Regions from separate parts of the Sodalis sp. C49 genome, predicted to be linked through region 1. Evidence: predicted binding sites of a transcription regulator. Region 1 holds the regulator's gene; each other region holds the start of a gene.
The links. The regulator ArgR, encoded in region 1, controls arginine synthesis, uptake and breakdown. The targets are predictions, from matches to a motif close to ANTGAATAAAAATACANT.
Positions count from the first base shown of each region.

Region 2: a site for ArgR is predicted at 1,405-1,422, ahead of argF (ornithine carbamoyltransferase). Genes of this name have one in related genera too.
Region 3: a site for ArgR is predicted at 1,141-1,158, ahead of argC (N-acetyl-gamma-glutamyl-phosphate reductase). Genes of this name have one in related genera too.

Region 1 is NZ_CP163303.1:2,744,454-2,746,726, forward strand. Features, by position in the region: gene mdh (malate dehydrogenase) at 1-555, opposite strand, end outside; gene argR (transcriptional regulator ArgR) at 1,009-1,479, shown strand; gene yhcN (peroxide/acid stress response protein YhcN) at 1,926-2,189, shown strand.
Region 2 is NZ_CP163303.1:3,236,791-3,239,063, reverse strand. Features, by position in the region: gene ABUK12_RS14570 (YhcH/YjgK/YiaL family protein) at 1-347, shown strand, start outside; gene argF (ornithine carbamoyltransferase) at 365-1,372, opposite strand; gene rraB (ribonuclease E inhibitor RraB) at 1,549-2,010, shown strand; gene ABUK12_RS14555 (GNAT family N-acetyltransferase) at 2,025-2,273, opposite strand, start outside.
Region 3 is NZ_CP163303.1:3,443,465-3,445,737, forward strand. Features, by position in the region: gene argC (N-acetyl-gamma-glutamyl-phosphate reductase) at 1-984, opposite strand, end outside; gene argE (acetylornithine deacetylase) at 1,205-2,273, shown strand, end outside.

The DNA of each region.
Region 1 (2,273 bases):
TAAAGGCAGGATAGTGACGCCGGAATGGCCGCCAATCACACGCACTTCCACGTCCTCGGGCCGCAAGCCTTTCAGCTCGGCGACAAAAGTATTGGAACGGATGATATCCAGGGTAGTGACGCCGAAAAGCTTGCGTTTGTCATACACCCCGGCTTTCTTCAGCGCTTCAGCGGCAATCGCCACGGTGGTATTGACGGGATTGGTGATAATGCCGATTAACGCCGTGGGACAGGCTTTCGCCACCTGGTTGATCAGGTTGCGTACAATGCCCGCATTGACGTTAAACAGATCGGCGCGATCCATGCCGGGCTTACGCGCCACGCCGGCGGAAATAAGAACGATGTCCGCCCCTGCCAAGGCGGGGGTTGCGTCCTCGCCGCTAAAGCCCTTAATCTTGACCGCGGTGGGAATATGGCTGAGATCGACCGCCACGCCGGGCGTTACGGGGGCGATGTCATAAAGAGAGAGTTCTGAACCTGGAGGGAGCTGGGTTTTGAGCAACAGGGCAAGGGCCTGGCCTATGCCACCCGCTGCGCCGAGAACTGCGACTTTCATTCTAATCTCCTTATTATTATAGGAAAAATTAAATGCCGTCAAATCATCTGGTTATGATCATAGAGACATAAACGGGTAAAAACAAATCAGCGATCGCAAATTTGAGAATTGACGCATTAACTTCCCTTTTTTATCCCTATTAGCCGCCCGAATTCCCATGCCGGATGACCTCACCGGATAATGCCTGTCGCCGCCGTTCAATACCCGTGGTTAGCGTCCACACTACACCGACAGCAATGGTTAAAACAACATCAAATTAATAACATTCTCTTTACTTTTAACGGCCATGAAATATGGGAGCCCGGTCATGGTCGGTTTGAATAGATATTGCTAAGCTGATTGTTTTGCCGACTTAATTTGGCCATCCTGGCGGTGGCTGCGCATTGTTATTGCATAAAAATGCAAATTTATGCATAATTCGTCGGACAATACTGGCTACTGGTTTGGGAAAATATGCGCAACCACTTTAAACAAGAAGAACTGGTGAAAGCTTTTAAGGCCTTGCTTAAGGAAGAGAAATTCAGCTCCCAAGGTGAAATCGTTTTTGCATTGCAAGAACAGGGATTTGAAAATATTAACCAGTCCAAGGTATCAAGGATGCTGACTAAATTCGGCGCGGTAAGGACCCGCAACGCGAAGATGGAAATGGTCTATTGCCTGCCGGCGGAACTGGGCGTGCCCACCACCAGCAGTCCGCTGAAAAACCTGGTGCTGGATGTCGATCACAACGACGCGGTTATCGTTATCCATACCAGTCCCGGCGCCGCCCAGCTTATCGCGCGGCTGCTGGATTCCCTGGGTAAATCCGAAGGCATCCTGGGCACCATAGCCGGGGACGATACGATCTTTACCACCCCCGCCAAGGGTTTTAGCGTAAAGCAGCTTTACGAAGCCATCCTTATTCTGTTTGAACAGGAACTCTAAGCCGACGATCGGGCGCTTTATAACGCCAGCGCCTAACATTCGTGCTTTTCATCTCTTTTATGCCGCTGCAAAAGCGTCATCACGCCACAAATGATGCTGCCTTTGTGGTCCTAAGCCCCGCTAATATTCTCTCTATGGTTTCACCGCGGCGGTTTCCACCGCCGGTGGCCGGCCAGACAGCACGTTTGGCTAAAACTCGCTATCTGATTGAAATTACAATTATTTAACATGAATTGTATATTATTCAACCACTTTTAATAGCTTTTTCTTATATCATGCGAAAGTACAGAAATAAAGTTTCATAATAAATTATGAGCAAACTACTAATACCTGCCGTTACTAGTGTATACTTTGTTTCGTGATGAACATCACGTTTTACATCCTGTTGTCAGCAATAAAGAACAGCATGAAGAACGTCAGTCAAAAGAATAGTAGAGGTATAAAACATGAAAATTAAAACCGCAGTATCACTGATGACCGTAATGTCAGCCTTATCTTTCGGCGCCTTCGCCGCAGAATCAATCTCGCAGGATCAGGCCAGCGGCTTGCATTCGTTCGGCACCGTAAGCGTAGGCGGGATCGCGGGTGCGCCTTCCGACATCCATCAGGCGCTGAATCAAGCTGCTGAAGCCAAAGGCGCAACGGCATACCACATCACGGAAGCCCGTGAAAATGATACCTGGCACGCCACGGCCGAGTTGTATAAATAAGCACATGGATGGAGGGCACCGGCAGCGACTTGCCGCCGCGCCCTGGGCTGAATTGCTGAAAGCCGGCGGGTTCGTCAAGGCTTG
Region 2 (2,273 bases), 490 kb from region 1:
TCGACGGCGACCGGGTATTTGTGCTGATCTCCAACGACAGCACCGATCTGCTGGAAAAGCGCCGCGCCGAGTTCCACGCTAAATATCTCGATATCCAGATCGTGCTGGACGGCGTGGAAGGCATGACCTTCAGCAACCTGCCGGCGGGCAAGACCGATACCGACTGGCTGGCGGATAAGGATATTGCCTTCCTGGCCGCGGGCGAGCAGGAAAAACAGTTTGTGATGCAGGCGGGCGACTTTGTGGTGTATTACCCCGGCGAAGTGCATAAACCGCTGTGCGCGGTCGGCGCGCCGGCCCATGTGCGCAAAGCGGTGGTGAAAATCGACACCGCCCTGGTTCGCTGAACAGATAGTACGCCGGCTTATTCCCGCGCGAGCGTTGCCACCATCACCGCTTTGATGGTGTGCAACCGGTTCTCCGCCTGATCGAATACCAGGCTGTGCGCCGATTCAAACACCTCGTCGGTCACTTCCATGCCGCCGGCCAGGCCATATTGTTCGGCCATTTGTTTGCCTACGCCGGTCTGGTCGTCATGGAACGCGGGCAGGCAGTGCAGAAATTTCACCTCTGGGTTGCCGGTCAGCCGGAGCATCGCCATATTGACCTGGTAGGGACGCAGCAGGGCGATACGCTCTCCCCACAGGGCTTTCTCCTCGCCCATGGAAACCCAAACGTCGGTGTAGATAAAATCCACCTCGCGCACGCCCGCCGCGATATCCTCGGTCAGGGTAATATTGCCGCCGCGCTGTTGCGCCAGTTCGCGGCAATGGGCCACCAGCCGCTTATCCGGCCAACAGGCGCTGGGGGCGACCAGGCGTAAATCCAGGCCGGTCAGCGCCGCCGCTTCCAGCATGCTGTTGCCCATATTGTTACGGGCGTCCCCCACGTAGGCGAACGCCATCTGCGCGAAGGTTTTCTGCGGCAGGTGTTCCTGCATGGTCAGCAGATCGGCCAGTAACTGGGTAGGGTGGAACTCGGTGGTTAACCCGTTCCACACCGGCACGCCGGCATGGCGCGCCAGTGTCTCGACGATCTCCTGACCGTAGCCGCGGTATTGAATGCCGTCGTAAAGCCGGCCCAGGACGCGGGCGGTATCCTTAATGGATTCCTTATGTCCGATCTGGCTGCCGCTCGGGCCGAGATAGGTGACGCGCGCGCCCTGATCGAATGCGGCGACTTCGAAAGAGCAGCGGGTGCGGGTCGAGTCTTTTTCGAAGATGAGCGCGATATTTTTACCCGCCAGGCGCGGTGTTTCCCGCCCGGACTGTTTTTCCCGCTTCAGGCTGGCGGCCAGGGCCAGTAATTCATGGATCTCGGCGGGCGTGAAATCCAATAACTTCAGGAAATGACGGTGATAGAACTGGCTCATATGCGGCGTTCTCCGGTCTTAATCAATTGTAAATTGAATTTAAATTCACTTTATATGTATGAATATTCAATTTCAAGTGTTGATATCAATTCTTTCATGTTTAAGCTGGAGCCTTACCCCCGGCTGTGGGAAAATAGGTTCCTAACAGGCCGACCGACGCATTGAGGATTGAGGGCATGGCACATCAATTTCTGGAAGAGCAGCGTGACGAAACGCGTTTGATAATCGAAGAGCTGCTGGAAGATGGCAGCGATCCGGAAGCGCTTTACACCATTGAACACCATCTGTCCGCCGAGAATTTCGATACGCTGGAAAAAGCCGCGGTCGAAGCCTTCAAGCTGGGTTATGAAGTCACCGATGCCGAAGAGCTGGAAGTGGAAGACGGCTCCGTGCTGATGTGCTGCGACGCCGTCAGCGAAATCGCGCTGAACGCGGAACTTATCGACACCCAGGTCGAACAGCTGTTTACCTTGGCCGAGCGCCTGGGCGTCAACTATGACGGCTGGGGCACGTATTTTGAAGACGGCGAAGACGACGAAGACGACGAAGCGGATGAGGACGGCGAAGAGGGGATTGACGGCTCGGCCCCGCCGGCGCGCGGCCTTCTGGATCAGGACGACAACGGCACCCGCCACTAAGGCCATACGCGCCGTCAGATCAAAGGCTTAAGCATCGTGACTTCGCAATCCACATGTCCGGTGTGGCCCATCGGCCCGGCGATATGCCCAAACCCCAGCCGTTCATACAGCGCTATGGCCCGGGTCAGGGTGGCGGTGGTTTCCAGGTAACAGTGGGTAAACCCCTGCCCGCGGGCAAAGTCCAGCGCCTTGAGCGCCAGCTCATGGGCCAGGCCGCGCCCGCGCAGGACCGATAAAAAATACATCTTCTGCAGTTCACATAT
Region 3 (2,273 bases), 700 kb from region 1:
TGCAAAACCAAAGCGGATATTAGCGCATTGTACTGCCTGCGCGGCCGCTCCTTTTAATAAATTATCTTCGGTGGCCACCACGATTAAATGCTCGCCCTGCACCGCGAAGCCAATATCGCAAAACGGCAGTCCCACTACCGCCTTCAGCGCCGGCACGCCTTTCTCATACAACCGTACCAGGGGTTTATCGTGATAGGCGTTATGATAGGATTCGGCCACATCGCCCGCCGTCACGCCCGCGTTTAAGCGGCAGGTGATGGTGGCCAGGATACCGCGGGCAAAATTGCCTAAATGGGGGGTAAATATCACCGGGATGCCAAGATGGGCGGCGATTTCCGGCTGGTGGCGATGGGTAAATATGCCGTAGGGTTGCAGACTGACCTCGCAGACGCTGGTGGCAAGCGACGCTTTCCGGCCAGCGCCGCTGACGCCGCTGACGGCGTTGATCACCGGCCACTGGGCGTCGTTAAGCAGACCGCCGTCGACCAGCGGCTTGAGCGCCAGCTGGGACGCGGTGGGATAGCAGCCCGGCACGGCAATCAGTTGCGCCTGCTGCAACGCCTCGCCCTGCCATTCCGCCAGGCCGTAGACCGCCTTCGCCAGCCAGTCGGCATGCTGGTGTTCAAAACCATAATACTGGCTGTAGAACGATGCCTGATTGACGCGGAACGCGCCGGAGAGGTCGAACACCACGCAGCCGGCGGCCAGGAATACCGGCGCCAGATCGTGGCTGACCTCATGGGCGGTGGCGAGAAACACCACATCCACCGTTTTCGCCAGTTCAGCGGCGTCGATCAGGGGCAGCAGCGGTAAATCGACCACGCCCTTAAGCTGGGGATGCAGTTCGGACAGTAATTTCCCGGCATCCGCACTTTGCGCTGAAACCGCCAAAGCGGTTATGTTCATATGCGGGTGACGGTTGAGATAGGCCGCAAGCTCAGCTCCGGCGTATCCGCTGGCACCAACAATCAGCGTATTCAGCATGACTTTTGTTCACCTTCTTGATTTGCTATCACGACGAGAAGGGATCTCCAGCAACTCTTTGTCGCCTAAGTCGTCGCTTAAGCAACTATTCGCTGTTCACCCGGGAGGTCAAGCGTAGTAGTCTGGTAAGTATCCGTTTACTTTACGCTCAACGTTAGTGTATTTTTATTCACTATTATTGCATGAATATTGATACTATCCAAACTAAAGGCTGTCAACAGTGAAGACAAAATTACCCCCGTTTATGGAGTTGTACCGCGCCCTGATCGCCACGCCGTCCATCAGTGCCACCGACAGCGCCCTGGATCAAAGTAATCAGACCTTAATCAATTTGCTGGCGGGGTGGTTCACGACGCTGGGTTTCCAGGTCGAAATCCAGCCGGTGCCGGGCACGCGCAACAAATATAATATGCTGGCCCGTATCGGCAGCGGCGCCGGCGGCCTGCTGCTGACGGGGCACACCGATACCGTCCCGTTTGACGACGGACGCTGGACACGCGATCCCTTTACCCTGACCGAAGACAATAATAAGCTGTATGGCCTGGGCACCGCCGATATGAAAGGCTTTTTTGCCTTTATCCTCGACACGCTGCGCGATATCGATACCAGCAAGCTGCAAAAGCCATTATATATCCTCGCCACCGCCGATGAGGAAACCAGTATGGCGGGAGCCAGCTATTTCGCCCAGTCCAGCGAGCTGCGCCCGGATTGCGCCATTATCGGCGAACCGACCTCGCTGCAGCCGGTGCGCGCCCATAAAGGCCATATTTCCAATGCGGTGCGTATCCAGGGCCAATCAGGCCACTCCAGCGACCCGAGCCTGGGCGTTAACGCTATCGAACTGATGCACGAGGCCATTTCCCACCTGATGATACTACGCAATACGTTGCAGGAACGTTACCATCACCCGGCCTTCGACATCCCCTACCCCACCATGAATTTCGGCCACATCCACGGCGGTGATTCCGCCAATCGCATTTGCGGCTGCTGCGAGCTGCATATGGATATCCGCCCGTTGCCCGGCCTGACGCTCGGCGACCTGGACGGGTTATTGACCGAGGCCCTGGCGCCGGTAAGCGCGCGCTGGCCGGGACGGTTAACCATTACCGCCCTGCATCCGCCCATTCCCGGTTATGAATGCCCGGCGGACCATCGCCTGGTGGCAGTGGTGGAGACGTTGCTGGGCGTCAAAACCGACGTGGTCAATTACTGTACCGAAGCGCCGTTTATCCAGCAGCTGTGCCCCACTCTCGTCTTGGGCCCGGGATCGATAAAACAGGCGCATCAGC